DNA from 3 places in the Streptococcus sp. CF8-6 genome. Region 2 is predicted to be linked to each of the others. Evidence: predicted binding sites of a transcription regulator. Region 2 holds the regulator's gene; each other region holds the start of a gene.
The links. Region 2 encodes NrdR, which represses ribonucleotide reductase genes. Its sites were predicted from a motif close to ACACNATATATNGTGT; they were not measured.
Positions count from the first base shown of each region.

Region 1: a site for NrdR is predicted at 1,961-1,976, ahead of nrdH (glutaredoxin-like protein NrdH). Genes of this name have one in related genera too.
Region 3: a site for NrdR is predicted at 2,680-2,695, ahead of nrdD (anaerobic ribonucleoside-triphosphate reductase). Genes of this name have one in related genera too.

Region 1 covers NZ_JANCOF010000001.1:689,169-696,416, forward strand. The annotation lists gene nrdE (class 1b ribonucleoside-diphosphate reductase subunit alpha) at 1-1,548, opposite strand, end outside; gene nrdH (glutaredoxin-like protein NrdH) at 1,629-1,847, opposite strand; gene NML69_RS03325 (alpha/beta fold hydrolase) at 2,502-3,722, shown strand; gene NML69_RS03330 (phosphocarrier protein HPr) at 4,188-4,451, shown strand; gene ptsP (phosphoenolpyruvate--protein phosphotransferase) at 4,457-6,190, shown strand; gene NML69_RS03340 (pneumococcal-type histidine triad protein) at 6,444-7,248, shown strand, end outside.
Region 2 covers NZ_JANCOF010000004.1:66,496-73,743, forward strand. The annotation lists gene NML69_RS06945 (DUF4649 family protein) at 1-206, opposite strand, end outside; gene NML69_RS06950 (MarR family winged helix-turn-helix transcriptional regulator) at 304-684, opposite strand; gene NML69_RS06955 (CidA/LrgA family protein) at 881-1,255, shown strand; gene NML69_RS06960 (LrgB family protein) at 1,252-1,947, shown strand; gene NML69_RS06965 (hypothetical protein) at 1,979-2,707, opposite strand; gene NML69_RS06970 (ABC transporter ATP-binding protein) at 2,723-3,418, opposite strand; gene NML69_RS06975 (GntR family transcriptional regulator) at 3,423-3,788, opposite strand; gene nrdR (transcriptional regulator NrdR) at 3,929-4,402, shown strand; gene NML69_RS06985 (DnaD domain protein) at 4,403-5,566, shown strand; gene dnaI (primosomal protein DnaI) at 5,567-6,463, shown strand; gene NML69_RS06995 (NADPH-dependent oxidoreductase) at 6,460-7,173, shown strand; gene der (ribosome biogenesis GTPase Der) at 7,187-7,248, shown strand, end outside.
Region 3 covers NZ_JANCOF010000002.1:88,868-96,115, forward strand. The annotation lists gene cls (cardiolipin synthase) at 1-863, shown strand, start outside; gene NML69_RS04000 (hypothetical protein) at 937-1,080, shown strand; gene NML69_RS04005 (damage-inducible protein CinA) at 1,116-2,633, shown strand; gene nrdD (anaerobic ribonucleoside-triphosphate reductase) at 2,754-4,961, shown strand; gene NML69_RS04015 (hypothetical protein) at 4,973-5,113, shown strand; gene NML69_RS04020 (GNAT family N-acetyltransferase) at 5,157-5,657, shown strand; gene nrdG (anaerobic ribonucleoside-triphosphate reductase activating protein) at 5,662-6,258, shown strand; gene NML69_RS04030 (uridine kinase) at 6,255-6,881, shown strand.

The DNA.
Region 1 (7,248 bases), on a different contig from region 2:
GTTGTGGAAGGTGATGCCACGTTCGCGCGCGATATTGTTTGATTCCACCAAGGTCCAGTAGTTCATAAGCATAAAGTAGATACTTGTAAATTCAATTGACTCAGGTGATCCGTACTCAATCAGTTGTTGCGCAAGGTAGCTATGAAGCCCCATGGCACCAAGACCAAAGGTGTGAGCTAAACTGTTTCCGTGGTCGATAGTAGGGACAGCTACGATGTGTGAACTATCTGTAACGAAAGTAAGGGCACGAACCATAGCGCGGATAGAACGACCAAAGTCAGGTGAAGTCATCATGTTGACCACGTTTGTTGATCCAAGGTTACATGAAACGTCCGTTCCCATTTGAAGGAATTCTTGAGCATCGTTAATCAAGCTTGGTTCTTGAACTTGAAGAATCTCAGAACACAAGTTACTCATGATAATCTTTCCATCAACAGGATTTGCACGGTTAGCCGTATCAATGTTGACTACATAAGGGTAACCAGATTCTTGTTGCAATTTAGAGATTTCAGTTTCCAAATCACGCGCCTTGATTTTTGTCTTGCGGATGTTTGGATTTGCGACCAATTCATCATATTTTTCAGTTATGTCGATGTAGTTGAATGGCACACCGTACTCAAGCTCTACAGAGTAAGGGCTGAAGAGGTACATTTCTTCATTTTTACGAGCCAATTCGTAGAATTTATCGGGTACTACAACACCAAGTGAAAGGGTCTTTACACGAACTTTTTCATCAGCATTTTCTTTCTTAGTGGAAAGGAAGGCGATGATATCTGGGTGAAAGACGTTGAGGTAGACAACACCAGCACCTTGACGTTGACCCAATTGGTTGGAGTAGGAGAAACTGTCTTCGAAGAGTTTCATAACTGGAACGACACCAGAAGCTGCTCCTTCATAATCTTTGATAGGTGCGCCAGCTTCACGAAGGTTGCTTAGAGTAATACCTACACCACCACCGATACGTGAAAGTTGAAGAGCTGAGTTGATAGAACGTCCGATAGAGTTCATGTCATCAGTTACTTGAATCAAGAAACAAGATACCAACTCCCCACGACGAGCACGACCTGCATTCAAAAAGGAAGGAGTAGCTGGTTGATAGCGTTGGTGGATGATTTCATTGGCAATATCAGTCGCAATCGCTTCATCCCCGTCAGCAAAATAAAGCGCGTTAAAGAAGACACGGTCTTCCATGCTTTCAAGGTAGTATTCACCGTCATTAGTCTTCAAGGCATATTGATTGTAAAACTTATAGGCAGCCATGAATGATTTGAATTGGAAGTTCTGGTCCTTGATAAATTGATGCAATTCTTCCAAAAACTCTGGACGGTACTTCTTTAGAAATGCAGTTTCGATGTAGTTGTGTTCAATGAGGTAGTTGATTTTATCAGTAATTGAATCAAAAACCATGGTATTTGGAACCACATTTTCTTTAAAGAAGGCATCCAAGGCTTCCTTATCTTTATGAAGCATGATTTGTCCATTGACAGGACGGTTGATTTCGTTATTGAGACGGAAGTAAGTTACGTCCTCAAGATGTTTTAATCCCATAAAATTTCCTTTATCTAATTACAAAAGAAAGGCCTCTAAGTTAGCCCTAGAAGCAATCTCTTCTGGATGATGTACTAAGATTATGCTAATTGTTTCAGTTTTCCTGGTTGGAAGCCTGAAAAGACTTCAGTTGGTGTTTGGATAACAGGAGCAGCGCTGAAACCGAGCTCTTTAACTTGATCGATGTACTCTGGTTGCTCGTCGAGATTGATCTCACGATAAGCGACATTGTTGCTGTCCAAGAAACGCTTGGTCATCTTACATTGGACACAGTTGTTTTTAGAATAAACGGTTACCATTTTCGTAACTCCTCTTTCAAAATAGATTACTTTCTTAGTATATCAGAAAAAAAAACTTTGTCAAACTTTTTAAACTAAATCTTGTGCTAAAAAGTTACAGTTTCAAAAACAAAGCACAAGATATAGTGTTTTGTCAGAGTGTAAAATTGGGTTTTCATTGAACTATCAAAGTTTATCAAAACAAAAAAACTATATACTGTATATTGGTAAGATAAATAGAAGATTTTCAGCAAGTTATCAGAAAGGAAAACGAAGAAAATAGCAAAAATCGTAAGAACAGGAATAAGTCTAGCTGAGACAATACTTTAATAAAATAGAAACTGTAATATTTACGAAAAAAAGAAATTTTCTACACAAGATGTCCCAATATTTTGTATTAGAATATCTAAAATATAACCAAAGTGGAAATGACAGATTATGATGTATTCATAAAAATGGATCATTGGTTAATTTTATATAGGATACTTATGAGTTTCGTATCCTTTCATAAGGAGTATATAAATACAATGTTTGAAAAAGTTCATTTTATGTGATACACTATCTATGATTATAAGATTAAAAAATGGATATCTGAATGCTTTTGTTTGATAGAGAATGTTATCAGATTATAATTAGATTAAATGAATGAAAGAACACAGAATTAGGAGGCGCGTGGTGAAAGAAAATGATGTTATTTTAAAACGGCAATCGACTCAAATATTTTTTAAGAATGGTGATACGGATTTTTTCTTCAATTGGTTGTTAGGAATCGGTGAAATTTTTGGTTTCTCTCATGGAGAGCTTTATTATCTTGCTCAAAGATTGGGGAACTCACCAAAGCCTGATGACTGGAAAAATGTATTTTTATCGCATGTAAACTACCTTGAACAAGAAGCAAGTAATTCAGGATTGAGTGAACAAACAAAGGCGCAGTATTATCTTGCACAGACCTACTCACTTCGCTCGGCAATCCAATTTACCGATCCATTTTCTGAAGAGTATTTACCGACCGTTCGTCAAATGGAGAAGGTGTTTTCTAGTGCAATTCATTCACTAGGTGCACCGATTGAAAAATTAACTATTCCCTATCAGGGTTCTTACTTGCCTGGTTATTATCTTCATAGCGACGATAATTGCCCAACGCTAATCATGATTGGTGGAGGTGATACTTATCGCGAAGATTTATTTTACTTTGCAGGATATCCTGGATGGATACGAAATTATAATGTTTTAATGGTTGATCTTCCTGGTCAAGGGAGCAATCCTAGTAGAGGGCTGGTCTTTGATGTGGATGCTTCTATTCCAATTTCATTATGCATAGACTGGTTGGAAAATAGAAATCCTAAACTAAATTATTTAGCTATTTATGGTGTCAGCGGAGGGGGATATTTTACTGCACAAGCTGTCGAAAAGGATCCAAGAATTCATGCTTGGATTGCTAGTACCCCTATTTACGATGTTGCAGAACTTTTCAGAAAAGAATTTGGATCAAGTTTGAAAGCACCTAGTTGGTTAATAAATGCCATTTTAAAATTAGCTGGAAATTGGAATGAATCAGCAAATTTAAATCTTAAAAAGTATGCATGGCAGTTTGGTACTTCTGATTTTAAGAGTGCTATTGATGATGTATTTAACCATGCAAAGATTGTGGATTACCAAAAAATTCAATGCCCATGCCTTTTTATCATGGGAAAGGGTGAGGGTGCTGAACTGCAGCATCAAACTAAGGTGATTTATGAAGAACTTAAATCTAAAAATCAACAAACTAAACTTCAAGTATTTGAGGCGGAAAGTGGTGCGGACGCTCATTGCCAAGTCAATAATCTAAGACTCGCCCATAATGTCGTTTTTGATTGGTTGGATACTTTATTTGAATGGAATCAATCAAAGTTTTAGTTCTACTTATACCACTTAGATATATCTACCTTTTTACTGTTAGGGGCTACAAACTTATTTTACTTTAAGTAGCAAATTGGATAAATTCTCTACTGTTTGTTGATGGTAAGAGTAGGTTTTAGAATTTCAGGATTTGATGAAGTCTTTTCAAATAATGGATTTACTGAGTTATATTAATTATAGTTAAATAGTATTATTTCATTATTTACTAGGATTGTCCTCTGATTGGTATTAAGGGAAAATAGCTTTGAAAATTGAATTTTGATGATGACATTCTTTGAACAATTAGTGTTTAGATATGCTATTTAGTTACTAGAGTGCTCATTTAATAGAAAAAGAAGTAATTTCATTTTCAGTAAAAGTCCATAAAATACTTGAAAAATTATCTAGAAGGTGATATAATACAGTCTTGTAAGGGTTATCACATATAATCCAAATAAGAAACAATTAAAGGAGAGTCAAACTATGGCTTCTAAAGATTTCCACGTAGTGGCAGAAACAGGTATCCACGCACGTCCAGCAACATTGTTGGTTCAAACAGCTAGCAAATTTGCTTCAGATATCACTCTTGAGTACAAAGGTAAATCAGTAAACCTTAAATCAATCATGGGTGTTATGAGTCTTGGTGTTGGCCAAGGTGCTGATGTTACAATTTCAGCTGAAGGTGCAGATGCTGACGATGCAATCGCTGCAATCACTGAAACTATGGAAAAAGAAGGATTGGCATAAGGAAAATGACAGAAATGCTTAAAGGAATCGCAGCATCAGACGGTGTTGCAGTTGCAAAAGCATATCTACTCGTTCAACCGGATTTGTCATTTGAGACTATTACAGTCGAAGATACAAACGCAGAAGAAGCTCGCCTTGATGCCGCTCTAAAAGCATCACAAGACGAGCTTTCTGTTATTCGTGAGAAAGCAGTAGGTACGCTCGGTGAAGAAGCAGCTCAAGTTTTTGACGCTCACTTAATGGTTCTTGCTGACCCAGAAATGATCAGCCAAATCAAGGAAACAATCCGTGCGAAGAAAGTGAATGCAGAGGCAGGTCTGAAAGAAGTTACAGATATGTTTATCACTATCTTTGAAGGCATGGAAGACAACCCATACATGCAAGAACGCGCAGCGGATATCCGCGACGTGACGAAACGTGTATTGGCAAACCTCCTTGGTAAAAAATTGCCAAATCCAGCTTCTATCAATGAAGAAGTGATCGTGATTGCGCATGACTTGACTCCTTCAGATACAGCTCAATTGGACAAAAACTTTGTAAAAGCTTTTGTAACAAACATCGGTGGACGTACAAGCCACTCAGCTATCATGGCACGTACACTTGAAATTGCTGCTGTATTAGGTACAAACAACATCACTGAAATCGTTAAAGACGGTGATATTCTTGCCGTTAACGGTATCACAGGTGAGGTTATTATCAACCCAACTGATGAGCAAGCGGCTGAATTCAAGGCTGCTGGTGAAGCTTATGCGAAACAAAAAGCTGAATGGGCGCTCTTGAAAGACGCTAAAACAGTAACTGCTGATGGCAAACACTTTGAATTGGCTGCCAACATCGGTACTCCAAAAGACGTTGAAGGTGTCAATGACAACGGTGCTGAAGCTGTTGGTCTTTACCGTACAGAGTTCTTGTACATGGATTCTCAAGACTTCCCAACAGAAGACGAGCAGTACGAAGCATACAAGGCAGTGCTTGAAGGAATGAACGGTAAACCTGTTGTTGTTCGTACAATGGATATCGGTGGAGATAAGGAACTTCCTTACTTCGATATGCCTCACGAAATGAACCCATTCCTTGGATTCCGTGCCCTTCGTATCTCTATTTCTGAAACTGGAGATGCTATGTTCCGTACACAAATCCGTGCCCTTCTTCGTGCTTCTGTTCACGGTCAATTGCGTATCATGTTCCCAATGGTTGCACTCTTGAAAGAATTCCGTGCAGCGAAAGCAGTCTTTGATGAAGAAAAAGCAAACCTTCTTGCTGAAGGTGTTGCAGTTGCGGACAATATCCAAGTTGGTATCATGATCGAGATTCCTGCAGCGGCTATGCTTGCAGACCAATTTGCTAAAGAAGTTGACTTCTTCTCAATTGGTACAAACGACTTGATCCAATATACAATGGCAGCAGACCGTATGAACGAACAAGTTTCATACCTTTACCAACCATACAACCCATCAATCCTTCGTTTGATTAACAACGTTATCAAAGCAGCTCACGCTGAAGGTAAATGGGCAGGTATGTGTGGTGAGATGGCTGGTGACCAACAAGCTGTTCCACTTCTTGTCGGAATGGGCTTGGATGAGTTCTCTATGTCAGCAACATCTGTACTTCGTACACGCAGCTTGATGAAGAAACTTGATACAGCTAAGATGGAAGAGTACGCAAACCGTGCCCTTACAGAATGCTCAACAATGGAAGAAGTTCTTGAACTTCAAAAAGAATACGTTAATTTTGATTAATCGAAAAGTCCTTGCAACGTAGTTGCAGGGATTTTTTTGATATTTTAAAAAGAATTTTCAAGAAAATCTTTCTTATAGAAAGTTCAACCTTGAAAAAGTAGTGGTCAGAACAAAAAATACTTAACCGGTTCATAAAATCCTTGACAAGTTGGAGATTTAGGAGTAAACTATTAACCAGTTAACTTTTAGAGAGGAGTTTCTGCAATTTAGAAATGAATTGCAACTAGAAATATCAAAAAGAAAGAGAGTTTCGATGAAAATTAATAAAAAATACCTTGCTGGTTCTGCGGCAGCCTTGATTTTAAGTGTCTGTTCTTATGAGTTAGGACTGTATCAAGCTAGAACGGTCAAAGAAAATAACCGTGTGTCTTACGTTGATGGTAAACAAGCGGCACAAAAAACGGAAAATCTGACTCCTGATGAGGTTAGTAAAAAAGAAGGCATCAATGCCGAACAAATCGTCATCAAGATAACAGACCAGGGCTATGTCACTTCACACGGTGACCACTATCATTATTACAATGGCAAGGTTCCTTATGACGCTATCATCAGTGAAGAGTTGCTGATGAAGGATCCAAACTACCAGCTCAAGGACGAAGATATTGTCAGTGAAATCAAGGGTGGTTATGTTATCAAGGTAGATGGAAAATACTATGTTTACCTTAAGGATGCGGCCCATGCAGATAATGTCCGTACGAAAGAAGAAATCAATCGACAAAAACAAGAGCACAGTCAGCGTCGTGAAAGAGGGACTTCAGCAAACGATGGTGCGGTAGCCTTGGCACGTTCACAGGGACGCTATACCACAGATGATGGTTATATCTTTAATGCCTCTGATATCATTGAGGATACTGGTGATGCTTATATCGTTCCTCATGGCAACCATTACCATTACATTCCTAAGAGTGAGTTATCAGCCAGCGAATTGGCTGCCGCAGAAGCCTTCCTATCTGGTAGAAGTGGTCAATCAAATATGCCTACTTATCGCCGTACCAATAGCAATAGTAGTAGTTACGATGTAGATAGATGGACTCCATCCTATAATAACCAAGGCAACA
Region 2 (7,248 bases):
AAATCTTGTTTCATGAGATAGAAGAAGACATCTCCATAAGTCCCATGGTAGTCCAAGTCATGACCATTGTAGGTTAATTTTTGAACTGGGTAATAGTCTGCGACACCGATAAGGCAGGCGTGTTGAGAACGTTCAAAGTCTTGGTAAGACTCGAAAGTCATGGTTCTCTCTTGCTTACTGGCGTCTAGATAAGTAATTTCGATCATATAAAACTCCTTTGTTTGATCTTGACTTTATTGTACTCTTTGAAAAGAGGAATGTCAAGAAAAATGATTGCGCACGCAACTTCTTTAAAAAATCTGTTTATGAAATGAAATCAAGACTCGTCTCCAGTCTTTCTTCGACAGCCTTTTGCAGGTAAGCTAGAGTTGTCTGTCCCTCGTCAGTCAGGCAGATAAAGCTAGCCCGTCTATCCTGATCGCAACACCGACGACTAAGCAAACCACAGTTTTTCTCTTCCAGGCGAGCCACCATTCGAGAAACAGCGCTCGGACTGAGATAGAGTTTATCTGGCAGGTCAATCTGTCGTAAAGATTTTTCATCAGCTAGGTCCAGATAGTAGAGCAGGTAAAACTCTTTCAAGGTCAACCTTTGTTCACTCTGCTGGGCAATAGTTTCTTCCAACAAGGTTTCCATTTCCTTTTGACGGCGGTTGTAGTCAAACCACTTTTCCAAATAGGTCATTGCTTTCTCCTTTCTTTTCAAAGTAAAAATCACAAAGTCATTACTGATTATCTTTGTAACACAAGATGATTGCGCATGCAATGATTATACTACTTTTAACTAATCCTTGCAAGAAAGAAGAATTTCAATATTTCCTTGAAATTTTCTGAAAAAAGAGTAAACTGGTATGCAAGAAGTCTATTTCGTGGAGTTTAGGATGAAATTATATGTTCAATTAATGATTCTCTTTGTGATTTCTCTTATCGGAGAGGGGATTTCCAGTTTCTTTCATTTGCCCATCCCAGGCAGTATTATCGGTTTGATTATTCTCTTTCTAGCCCTACAGTTCAAGTGGCTGAGAACCAGACATGTCAATATGGTTGGGAATTTCTTGCTGGCCAATATGACTATTCTCTTTTTACCGCCAGCAGTGGGAATCATGGAAAAGTTTGATGTGATTGCCCCTTACCTCTTGCCTATCGTTTTGATTGTCTTTTTTGCCGCGGTCATCAACATTATCCTCATTGCCCTAGTGGTTCAGTTTATCAAGAGACGATTTGAGGGAGATTATGAGAAAGGAGATGCCAAATGAGCGAATTTGTATCCAATCCTCTGTTTGGGATTGCATTATCTATTCTAGCTTATCTATTGGGTATGTTGATTTACAGACGTTTCCCCCATCCATTGACAACACCCTTACTTTTGTCAGCTATTTTTATCATTATTTTCCTTAAGGCGACGGGTATTTCTTATCAAGATTACTACCAAGGTGGTGTTTATCTGAACAATTTGATAGTCCCATCGACCGTAGCTCTAGGGATTCCGCTATATAAGAGTTTTCATCTGATGAAGCACCATGCACGGAGTATTCTCTTTGGTAGTCTGCTAGCAGTAGTTGTCAACACTAGCTTCACTGCCATAGTGGCGAAAATCTTTGGCATGGATTTTTTCCTAGCCATTTCTCTCTTTCCCAAGTCAGTGACAACTGCCATGGCAGTGGGAATCACAGAAAAATTGCAAGGTTTGACGACTGTGACCTTGGTCGTCGTAGTAGCGACTGGGATCTTGACCAGTGTGATCGGACCAACCCTTTTGAAGTGGTTGAAGATTGACGATCCAGTGGCTGTCGGACTCTCCCTTGGAGGGACAGGTCATGCTGTCGGAACGGGTACGGCCTTTCGATATGGTTCTGTAGCAGGAGCCATGGGTGGCTTGGCTATCGGTGTCACCGGTATTCTCTACGTATTTGTTAGTCCAATAGTAGCCAGTTTGATATTGAGTTAAAGAAAAACCCAGCTTTCTAGCTGGGCATTTTTTATTGCAAATTAACCTTGTTTTTCAAGATATAGTAGGTTCCGAGATAGTAGATAGCTGATAAAAAGAGATCGCGCAGAATTTCTGTACCAATCATCATGTTAAAGTCATTTTCAATTCGGAAAAAGAGAGAAACATAACCAATGACGATGGCAATGACGATATAGGCTAGAATCCCCATAGCTGTTCGATACTCATTAAAGAGTTGTCCGATAGAGATGGAGAGGTAGATGGATAAAATCCATGCGATCGAACCTACAAACAGTGATAGCGCATACAGCCAGCCGTAGCTGAGGTAAGGGGAAATGAAGTTATAGAGGGCAGTGAAGTCTTTTTCTATTGGTGTTAAGAAGAAGATAATCAATATACTCAAGATAAAGACGATATAGCTTAAGATGGACCAGACAAGACCACCTAAAAGTTTTGCGATGATGATTTGGTGCTCAGAGACAGGCAAGGTCAGGGTCAAGTACCCTTGGCGGTCATAAACACTGCCCTTGAATCTTCGGATGATTAAAAAGATTGTTGCAATCCAAAGAGTGACGCTGAGTCCTCCAAAGACTAGTACTAAAAAGAAGATGAAATAAGCAGCATTGTTAGGATTGTAACTCTGGCTAAGGCTGCTAATAAAAGCTCCAATCAAAACTGAAATTGCAAGCACAGCACCGTAGAGTGCCAGATACCATTTATTGACATTTTTAAATTCATAACGAACTAGATTCCAAAACATAATAATCTCCTTTGCTTAGGCTTTAAATTCCTGGCGGAAGAGCTGGTCAATTGATTCACCTGACTCGTAACGAATATCATCAACATTTCCTTGGCGGACGACTTTTCCGTCTTTGAGAAAGATAATCTCATCCAAAATTGGCTCAATATCTGAAATCAAGTGGGTTGAAATCAGCACCGTAGAGGTTGGTGAGTAGTTGTTGATGATGGTATTAAGGATATAATCACGGGCAGCTGGATCTACACCTCCGATTGGTTCGTCAAGAACGTAGAGGCGGGCTTCACGACTCATAACCAAGATGAGTTGGACCTTTTCCTTGTTCCCTTTTGATAATTTCTTTAAGCGACTGTTTTCATCAATACCAAGATCAGCTAGCAGGTGTTGGGCTTTTTCGAGATTGAAATCCTGGTAGAAGGTTTTAAAATAGGTTAGAGCATCCTTAACCTTCATCTCTTCATTGAGGTAGGTTGTATCTGGTAGGTAGGATACGATCGCCTTGGTAGCAGGACTTGGATCCTGTCCGTTAATGAGGACACGTCCTTTATTTGGTTGAAGGAGGCCATTGATCAGTTTGATCAAGGTTGTTTTTCCGGATCCGTTTGGTCCAAGGAGTCCGACAATCTTTCCGGCTGAGATCTCTAGTGAGATATTGTCAAGTGCCGCAGTTGCTCCATATGATTTTGTTACATTTTCAAGTGCTAGTAGTGTCATAGTCTTAAACTCCTTTGATATAGTCACTTAATACATTTGGCAGTTCTTCTTTTTTGTAGCCAAATTGAAGCATGCAAGAGACGAAGTGTTGCAGTTGCTCCTCGGAAAGTTGTTTGCGGGACTGAACGATGAGGTCCAAATCCTCGGTGACAAAACGACCAGTTGTCCGCTTGCTGTATACAAATCCTTCACGTTCGAGGTCAGACAAGGCGCGCTGGATGGTATTGGGATTGACCCCAGCCTCGCTCGCCAGTTCTCTCACGGTTGGGAGCTGTTGGTTGGGTTCCAGTTCATGGGAAACAATCTGTAATTTGATTTTTTCCATAATCTGTAAATAAATCGGTTTTGTATTATCAAATGACCAGGACATCATAGTCTCCTTTCTTTGTCTTTATTGTTCTAATTAAATAATGCAATAAAACAAAAAACTTGTCAAGTAAAAATAAGAATTGTTTTGGGAATTGCTCAAAAAATGGTATAATGAAAAGAAAACGATAAGGAGGGAAATGCATGCGTTGTCCAAAATGTGGGGCTACAAAGTCAAGTGTTGTTGATAGTCGACAAGCCGAAGAAGGAAATACCATCCGCCGAAGACGTGAGTGCGACGAGTGCCAGCATCGTTTTACAACCTATGAACGAGTAGAAGAAAGAACGCTGGTTGTCGTCAAAAAAGACGGTACACGTGAGCAGTTTTCGAGAGATAAAATCTTTAATGGGATTATCCGCTCAGCCCAGAAACGCCCTGTTTCAAGTGATGAAATCGGCATGGTGGTCAATCGCATCGAGCAAAAACTCCGTAGTCGCAGTGAGAATGAGATCCAAAGTGAATATATTGGGTCTTTAGTCATGGAAGAATTGGCAGAGCTTGATGAGATTACCTATGTTCGTTTTGCTAGTGTTTACCGTAGCTTTAAGGATGTGAGTGAGTTGGAGAGCCTTCTCCAGCAGATCACCCAGTCCTCTAAGAAGAAAAAGGAAAAATAGATGAAACCAAATGACCGTTTTTCTTTTCTAAAGAATAATCGGGTGTCGCAAGATACCTCTTCTCTGGTACAGTGCTACCTCCCGATTATCGGTCAGGAGGCACTGAGCCTCTATCTATACGCCATTACCTTTTGGGATGGTGGGCAAAAGGAACATCTCTTTTCCCATGTTCTCAACCACTTAAACTTTGGCATACCTACCTTGCTCCAATCCTTTAAAGTCTTATCTGCTTTGGATTTGTTGACCCTTTATCAGAAGGGAGAAACCTATGAATTGCAGCTTCATTCTCCCCTAACTATTCAGGATTTTTTAAGTCATTCTGTCTATAGCAGACTCTTGGAGAGAAAGATTGGGGATACTGCGCTTGCTTCTATGAAGCAAGCTCCAAGTGAGGGAGAAGCACTCTCTGTTTCTTTGAGCCAAGTCTTTCCAACCCTGACTGAAGAAGTGACACCAAGCGAGTCTAAAAGCAAGTTAAAAAATGATTTTGACTTGGAACATTTCCAGCGCCTGATGGCTCGAGATGGCTTGCGTTTTGAAGACGAGCAGGCGGATGTTTTGGAATTGTTTGCCATCGCAGATGAAAAAAAATGGACCTGGTTTGAAACCTATCAATTAGCCAAGGCGACTACAGTGGCTCAGGTTATTTCAGTCAAACGCATGCGTGAAAAGATAGCACAAAAACCAGCGACTTCTGACTTTAGCCCCAAAGAAATGACCATTATCAGGGAAGCCAAAAATAAAACTCCCCTGCACTTTTTAGCGGAAATCAAGCAAACGCGTAAGGGGAACATCACCCAGAGCGAAAGAGAACTCCTTCACCAGATGGCGTCTTTAGGCTTGTTGGACGAAGTCATCAATATCGTCTTGCTTCTAACTTTTAACAAGGTTGATTCGGCTAATGTCAATGAAAAATATGCCATGAAGGTCGCTAATGACTATGCTTACCAAAAAATTCGAACAGCAGAAGAAGCTGTGCTTCGGATTCGAGAACACCAGCAAAAAGGGCAAGAAGAACAGAAAAACAAGGCTAGCTCAACTAAGACAAATGTTCCTAAGTGGAGTAATCCAGAATACAAGAATCAAACCAGTGAGGAAACTCGTCTGGAACTAGAACGCAAAAAACAAGAAATGTTAGCCCGATTAGAAGAAGGAGGAGACTAGATGGAAAGTGTTGGTGATGTAATCAAACGTCAGACAAGTCGTTTTCAGTATCAGGACTTGGTTAAGCAGATCATGAAGGACCCCGATGTAGCGGATTTTATCCAGAAAGAATCCCTCAGTCCAGAGGAGTTGAATCGTAGCATCTCCAAGTTCAACCAATATATCACAGAACGGGATAAGTTTCTTCGTGGGGATGCGGACTATATAGCGCGTGGCTACAAGCCTATCTTGGTCATGAATCACGGTTATGCGGATGTGTCTTATGAAGAAACACCAGAACTAATCGCGGCAGAAAAAGAGGCTGCAATTAAGAATCGCCTTAAGTTGATCAATCTACCAGCAAGTCTCAAGAAAGCGAAATTAGCTCAGATTGACCTAGATGATCTAGGACGGTTACCGATTTTTGAGAGACTCTATTCCTTTGTTGACCTTTACCCAAGCATCCGAAAAGGCCTCTATCTTTACGGAGATTTTGGTGTTGGTAAGAGTTTCATGATGGCAGCCCTAGCTCACGACCTATCTGAAAAACGTGGGGCATCAACGACGATTCTTCATTATCCAAGTTTTGTCATTGATGTGAAAAATGCCATCGGTGAAGGTTCTGTGAAGACCTTGGTGGATGACATCAAGTTAGCAGAAGTCTTGGTATTGGATGATATTGGTGCAGAGCAGTCGACTCCTTGGGTACGTGATGAGATTCTCCAAGTCATTCTTCAGTACCGCATGCAGGAAGATTTGCCGACCTTCTTTACTTCCAACTTTAATTTCCAAGATTTGGAAAAACATTTTGCCAAAGGAAAGAATGGAAATGACGAGACTTGGGAAGCTAGACGGGTCATGGAACGAATCCGTTATTTGGCTGAGGAAACGAGACTAGAAGGAGAAAATCGCCGATGACAGAAACCATTAAACTGATGAAAGCTCATACTTCAGTTCGTCGTTTTAAGGAGCAAGAAATTCCCCAAGCAGACTTGGAAGAGATATTGACTGCTGGACAAATGGCGTCGTCTTGGAAAAATTTCCAATCCTACTCTGTGATTCTTGTGCGCAGTCAAGAGAAGAAAGATGCTCTTTATGAATTGGTTCCCCAGGAAGCCATTCGCCAGTCAGCTGCCTTTTTGCTCTTTGTCGGCGACTTGAACCGAGCTGAAAAGGGAGCAAGCCTTCATACGGATGCTTTCCGACCTCAAGGAGTGGAAGGTCTCCTTATCACGTCTGTAGACGCGGCACTTGCTGGGCAAAATACCTTGCTTGCAGCAGAGAGCCTGGGCTATGGTGGTGTTGTCATCGGTTTAGTCCGTTACAAGTCGGAAGAAGTGGCAGAGCTCTTTAACCTGCCTGATTATACCTACCCTGTTTTTGGAATTGCCCTTGGTGTGCCAAATCAACAACACGATGTTAAACCAAGATTACCTTTGAGCCAAGTGGTATTTGAAGAAGAATACCAAGAACAGCCAGTAGCAGCGATTTTGGACTATGACCAAGTTCAGGCAGACTATGCTGGTGCGCGTGCGACGACCTCTTGGAGTCAGCGTTTAGCAGAGCAGTTTGGCCAAGCCGAACCTAGTTCAACTCGAAAAAATCTGGAACAGAAAAAGTTATTGTAGAAAGTGAGAAAACATGGCCTTACCAACTATTGCCATTGTGGGACGTCCCAATGTTGGGAAATCAACCCTATTTAA
Region 3 (7,248 bases), on a different contig from region 2:
TTCGTAGTCGAGGGATTGAAGCCCATAAATTTAACAAGGTGATTCCGCGCTTAACTGTTGCTTATAACAACCGTGATCACCGTAAAATCATGGTTATCGATGGTCAAATTGCCTATACAGGTGGTGTCAATCTGGCCGATGAGTATATCAACCATATCGAACGCTTTGGTTATTGGAAGGATAGCGGTATTCGGTTGGATGGACCAGCAGTTAAGGCTTTTACCAGACTCTTTTTATCTGCCTGGTACATCAACCGTGGAGAGATTAGTGACTTTGACCAATACCATCTCGAAAATCAGCCCAAAGATGGGATGGGGCTCTGTATTCCCTATAGTAGTGGGCCAAAACCCATCTACCGAGCCCAAGTTGGAAAAACGGTCTACCAAAATCTTATCAATCAAGCTACAGATTACGTCTACATCACGACTCCCTATCTGATTGCGGACTACGATCTAACTGAAAGTATCAAAAATGCAGCTCTGAGAGGGGTAGATGTGCGAATTGTGACGCCGTGTATCCCAGATAAGAAGGTTATTCAGTTAGTTACTCGAGGAGCCTATCCAGACTTGCTATCTGCGGGGGTTCGTATTTATGAGTACAGTCCGGGATTCCTTCATAGCAAGCAAATGCTTGTCGATGGAGAGGCAGCTACTGTGGGGACCATCAATTTTGACTATCGTAGCTTGCTCCACCACTATGAAAATGCCGTCTTACTTTATAGAACGCAGTCCATCATCGATATTGAAAGGGACTTCGAAGAGATTTTTAAAGTTTCTCAAGAAATTTATCCTCACACTATCAAAACCAGTTGGTATCAAAGCCTAATCAAGGAAATTGTCCAGTTGTTTGCGCCTATGCTCTAACTATCCACTAAGATCTAGCCCAAAGCTGGATCTTTTTTGTCTTCTTACGAATAGATAAGTAAAGGAGAAAACCATGCTTAATCTAGAAGATGATGATTTTATCAGAGAGTATAGAAACAGCCGATTTCACCGTTTTCGTGAAATCGAACGCTTTGCGATATTGGATAAGAAATTCAGCAAATATCAATCCCAAGCTGACATTCCTGTAAGATTTTGATATACTAAAACAGATAAACTTAGAGGAGAAATTGAATGAACGTATACGGGAAAATAGATGAAAAACAAGAAGAATCTCATTACCAAGACTGGTCAGTGCCAGAGAAACGAGAAGGAGCTCCCATTCCCTTTTTTAGTATTTTGCTTTGGAGTTTAGTGGCCACAGCCATTTCGGTTGCCCTGCCTTTTATTTTTGGTTTAGTCAGTCCGCAACAAACTCAGGATCTTTATACAGGTTGGGCCTTGCATCAAAATGGTCAAATGTATACAGATTACTTTGGGACGGAGGGATTGCTCTATTATGTGCTAAACTATCTTTTTCAAGGCAGTATTTTGCTTGCTTTGGCTGAGTGGTTGGCCTTGTTTGGAGCAGGTGTTTTTCTTTTTAAGGCCGCGGATACTCTTGCCGGCCAAGAAAAGGAAGCGGAGCGAGTTGTCTTTATTTTATACTTGCTTGTAGCGGGCCTCGCTTTTGGTGGTGGCTATGCTCTCTTGCTAGCCCTGCCTTTCCTATTTTATTCATTGAGTATCGTTACAAATTATCTCGCTTTTCCAAAGGACGACAAAGGATTTGTACGAGTGGGGATGAGCCTTGCACTTGCTTTCTTCCTTGCGCCAATCCAAACCGCCTTGTTTGCGGCTGTACTGGCCTTGGGAATTATCGGCTTTAATCTAGGCAAAGGTCACTTTGTTCATGGTCTATATCAGTTTTTTGCGTCAGCCCTAGGATTTTCACTCTTATTCTATCCTTTAGGCTACTATACAGTGTGGACAGGTAGTTTTGGGGATGCCATTAGCCAAACCTTATATCCGGTAAATACTCTTAGCCTCTTTTCGAACTCGCATTTGCTTGAAAATGCAGCCTTCTATGGCTTGCTTGCTATTGGATTAGGTTCCCTTGGTTTGCTCTTTGCAGGCTTGTTCCAGTCAAAACCAGCCAAGCAATATGCCCTCTCAATTGCTGCTAGCTTGGGATTGATGGTTTCTTTGGGAATCTTGATTCTCTCCAAAGAAACCATCAATGGTACTCGTCTTGTGGTGCTAATTCCTTTCTTGGTCCTGCTCCTTCTGACAGGAATCAAGGAAGATGTTTCGGATGGAGGGAGTCGTCGTAGAAGAAGACGTGAGAAACAAACTTCTTTCTTTAAAGGAAATTTCTATCTACCACTGATTGCCCTTGCCTACCTTATTGTTCTTCCTATTGTGAGTCGCTACCTTTCTCACCCAGCGACTTATCAGGAGAGAGAACGTCTTGCTAGCATGGTCAAACAACAAACGAGTTCTGAGGATCGTGTCTATGCATGGGATGATCGTCCTGATTTCTACCGTGCAAGTGAACGCTTGGCGCCGACTTCTCTATCAACTCCAACACTCTATACTGCAAGCGATGAAAATAAAACCAAACTGATGAATGACCTGAAAGAGAATCAGCCGAAGATGATTGTGGTCAATCAAAAAGTTGCCTTGTGGTCAGATGTAGAGAGCTGGCTCAGTGAAAACTATGAGCTTGTTCAGACAGATACTAGCGAGTTCAAACTTTATAAATCAAAATAACAAAAAATCAATATCTTGTGGAATTTTAAAAATTTTAGGATTTTTGACACAAGATATTGATTTTTATTTTTAGAGTGGTATAATACTTCATAGAACAACATTTTAGAAAAGAGCATGGATATGATTGTATTAGAAGAAAAGCTTGTAACCGTTCCCACCTTGTTCGTTGAAAAACGAGATGGTAGACGTGTGGTGTTTGATGTAGACAAGATTGACAAGGCTCTCCACAAGGCGGCGGAAAAGGTTATGGACGTTACGCCTCTAGTAGAAAAACGCCTAAATGGTCTAGTTGAAAGAATCGTGACTGAAATTCACAGTCGCTTCCCTCAAGGTGTCAAGATTTACGAAATTCAAAATGTCGTAGAACATGAACTCCTTGAAGCCAAAGAATATGCCTTGGCTGAGGAGTATATCACTTATCGGACACAAAGGGATTTTGAGCGCTCAAAAGCGACAGATATCAACTTTAGTATCCATAAACTTCTCAATAAAGACCAGGCGGTTGTCAATGAAAATGCTAATAAAGACAGTGATGTTTTTAATACCCAACGTGATTTGACAGCGGGGATTGTTGGGAAATCAATCGGACTGCAAATGCTTCCTAAGCACGTAGCCAATGCTCACCAAAAAGGGGATATCCACTATCATGACTTGGACTACAGCCCCTACACTCCTATGACCAACTGCTGTTTGATTGATTTTAAAGGCATGTTGGAAAATGGTTTTAAGATTGGGAATGCAGAGGTAGAGAGTCCCAAGTCTATCCAGACTGCGACAGCTCAAATTTCTCAAATCATCGCCAACGTTGCTTCTAGCCAGTACGGGGGGTGCTCAGCTGACCGTATCGATGAAGTCTTGGCGCCTTATGCGGAGAAGAATTATCAAAAACATCTCAAGGATGCGGAAGAGTGGGTCTTGCCTGACAAACGGGAAGATTACGCTTGGAAGAAAACCCAAAAAGACATCTATGATGCTATGCAATCTCTTGAGTATGAAATCAACACCCTCTTCACTTCAAATGGACAAACACCATTTACTTCGCTCGGTTTTGGTTTAGGGACTAGTCGTTTTGAGCGAGAAATTCAAAAAGCTATCTTGAACATCCGAATCAAGGGGCTTGGTTCAGAACACCGTACAGCTATCTTCCCTAAACTCATCTTTACGCTAAAAAGAGGACTCAACTTAGAGGAAGGTTCACCTAACTACGACATCAAACAGTTGGCCCTTGAGTGTGCAACCAAGCGGATGTACCCAGATATCTTGTCCTACGATAAGATTATTGAGTTGACAGGTTCTTTCAAGGTTCCTATGGGATGCCGTTCTTTCCTTCAAGGATGGAAAGATGAAAATGGTGTTGAGGTCAATTCAGGTCGGATGAATCTAGGTGTTGTGACAGTCAATCTGCCTCGTATCGCCCTCGAGTCTGAAGGGGATCTGAATAAGTTTTGGGAAATCTTCAATGAGCGGATGAACATCGCAGAAGATGCTCTGGTTTACCGTGTTGAACGGACCAAGGAAGCAACACCAGCGAATGCCCCAATCCTCTATCAGTACGGGGCCTTCGGACGCCGTCTCGGAAAAGAAGAAAGTGTTGATCAACTCTTTAAGAATCGCCGTGCGACAGTTTCGCTGGGCTACATTGGTTTGTACGAAGTGGCTACTGTCTTCTTTGGAAATAGCTGGGAAAGCAATCCTGAAGCCAAGGAATTCACACTGGATATTATTCGTGATATGAAACGTCGAGTGGAAGAGTGGTCTGACCAATATGGTTACCATTTCTCTATCTACTCCACACCGTCTGAAAGTCTGACAGATCGCTTCTGCCGCTTGGATACAGAGAAGTTCGGCTCTATTCCTGATATTACGGATAAGGAATACTACACCAACTCTTTCCACTACGATGTCCGGAAAAATCCAACACCGTTTGAAAAATTAGACTTTGAGAAAGTTTATCCAGAAGCAGGTGCGTCAGGTGGTTTCATCCATTATTGTGAATACCCAGTCCTTCAGCAAAATCCTAAAGCCTTGGAAGCTGTCTGGGACTATGCCTATGACCGTGTCGGTTATCTAGGGACCAATACTCCGATTGATCGTTGCTACAAGTGTGACTTTGAAGGGGATTTTGAACCAACTGAGCGAGGATTTGCTTGTCCAAACTGTGGCAATAGCGACCCTAAAACAGTAGATGTGGTCAAACGTACGTGTGGTTATCTGGGAAATCCTCAAGCACGTCCGATGGTTAACGGACGCCACAAGGAAATCGCTGCGCGTGTCAAACACATGAATGGCTCTACTATCAAAACAGCTGGACATGAAGTAACAAATTAGAAGGAAACGGAATGGGGAAATACCAATTAGACGATAAGGGACGCGCACAAGTGACCCGTTATCACGAGAAACACTCTAAAGGTGGAGCGGGAAAAAAAGAACGTTTGCTCAACCTCAGAGAACAGTTTTTAAACAAAAACAAGAAAAAATAAAAGTGAGAGTTCGCTCTCGCTTTTCTCTTAGCGGGAGGTAAGGATGGAATTACGTAGACCAAGATTAGCAGATAAAGAAACAGTTTTAGAGATGATGGCAGAGTTTGAACAAGCACAGTCCCCTCATGATGGTGGGTTTTGGAACGCCAACAATTTTGTTTATGAAGAGTGGCTAGAAGAAAATCTTCAAGCGGAAGCGGGACTCAATATTCCTGAAAACTGGGTTCCTGCTATCCAGCTGGTTAGTTTTGACGTAGCAGGCCAGGCTCTTGGCTTTCTCAACCTTCGTCTCCGATTAAATGACTACTTACTAGAAAATGGGGGTCATATTGGCTACTCCATCCGCCCCTCTGAAAGAGGCAAGGGTTATGCCAAAGAAGCCCTCAGACAAGGCCTGCAAGTTGCCAAGGAGAAGAACATCAAAAAAGCACTTGTGACCTGTAGTACGGAAAATCCTGCTAGTAGGGCGGTGATTGTGGCAAATGGTGGGGTGTTTGAGGATGTTCGCAATGGTGTAGAACGTTACTGGATAGATTTGGAGTAAAAGGATGACATGGAATACACCAAAACCAGGTGAATGGAAAAGTGAGGAACTTAGTAAAGGACGGATCATTGATTATAAGGCCTTTAACTTTGTCGATGGAGAAGGTGTACGCAACTCTCTCTATGTATCAGGTTGCATGTTTCACTGCGAGGGGTGCTATAATGTTGCGACTTGGTCTTTCAACGCAGGCATTCCCTATACGGCAGAATTAGAAGAACAAATCATGGAAGACCTTGCCCAACCCTATGTTCAAGGCTTGACCTTACTGGGAGGAGAACCTTTTCTCAATACTGGTATCCTCTTGCCCCTCGTTAAGCGCATTCGAAAGGAACTGCCAGACAAAGACATCTGGTCCTGGACGGGCTACACGTGGGAGGAAATGATGATGGAAACTCCAGATAAACTGGAACTCTTGTCGCTGATTGACATCCTTGTTGATGGACGGTATGATAAAAGCAAGCGCAATCTCATGCTCCAGTTTCGAGGGTCTTCTAATCAACGAATTATCGATGTGCAAAAATCCCTCAAAAGTGGGCAAGTGGTGATTTGGGACAAGCTTAATGACGGAAAAGAAAACTATGAACAGGTGAAGAGAGAATGAAGAAAAAAGACCTGATAGAACAACTGGTTTCAGAGATCGAAACGGGAAGAATTAGGACGCTAGGGATCTACGGTCATGGGGCTTCAGGCAAGTCAACCTTCGCTCAGGAATTATATCAAGCCCTAGATTCTACTACAGTAAATTTACTAGAAACAGATCCCTATATCACTTTAGAACGTCACCTGGTAGTACCAAAGCAAGCGCCAGATCAAAAGGTGACAGCTTGTCTGCCAGTGGCGCATGAATTGGCAAGTTTACAGAGAGATATTCTCGCCTTGCAGGCAGGTATGGATGTCTTGACAATCGATGAACCGTGGAAAGCTAGCGAGGTCTTGTCTGGAGCAAAGCCAATTCTTATTGTTGAAGGGATGTCTGTGGGTTTTCTACCCAAGGAACTCTTTGACAAAACCATCTGTTTCTACACGGATGAGGAGACCGAATTAAAGAGGCGCTTAGCTCGAGATACGACTATGAGAAATCGTGATGCATCTTTTGTATTGGCTAGCCATCAGATGAGGCGGGAGCAGTATCTGCGATACTATAGAGAAACCGAGTCTAAAGCGGACATTTTAGTAGATCAATCAGAAGATACATTCAAGGTCAAAATGACACACACTATATAGAAGAAAAGGCGGTTTTTATAGATATAAATCCGTAATCTTGGAAAGATGAAAAGAGAAAACAGTTTCATCCTAAAAAAACGAAAAAAAGCTCACAAATCCCTTGCAATCGCAGGGGCTTTGTGTTATTCTACCGTGGTGCTGTAAATCACATCTTTAGCTGTGATGCAAGAGGTTGTGACCACGATTGGATACACTGCCACACAACGCGCGTCGATTTCCTATTTTTGCTTTGAGTTGGAATCCCTTTATGTCTTAGACTTGAGCACAAAAAATGTTCGTTAAAAACTTTCCAGACTATATCAATAAGAATTGGAAGGATGGTCTTGGTTGAAGCCTGCATTGTTTTTCAGCTCTGGTTGAGACCGAT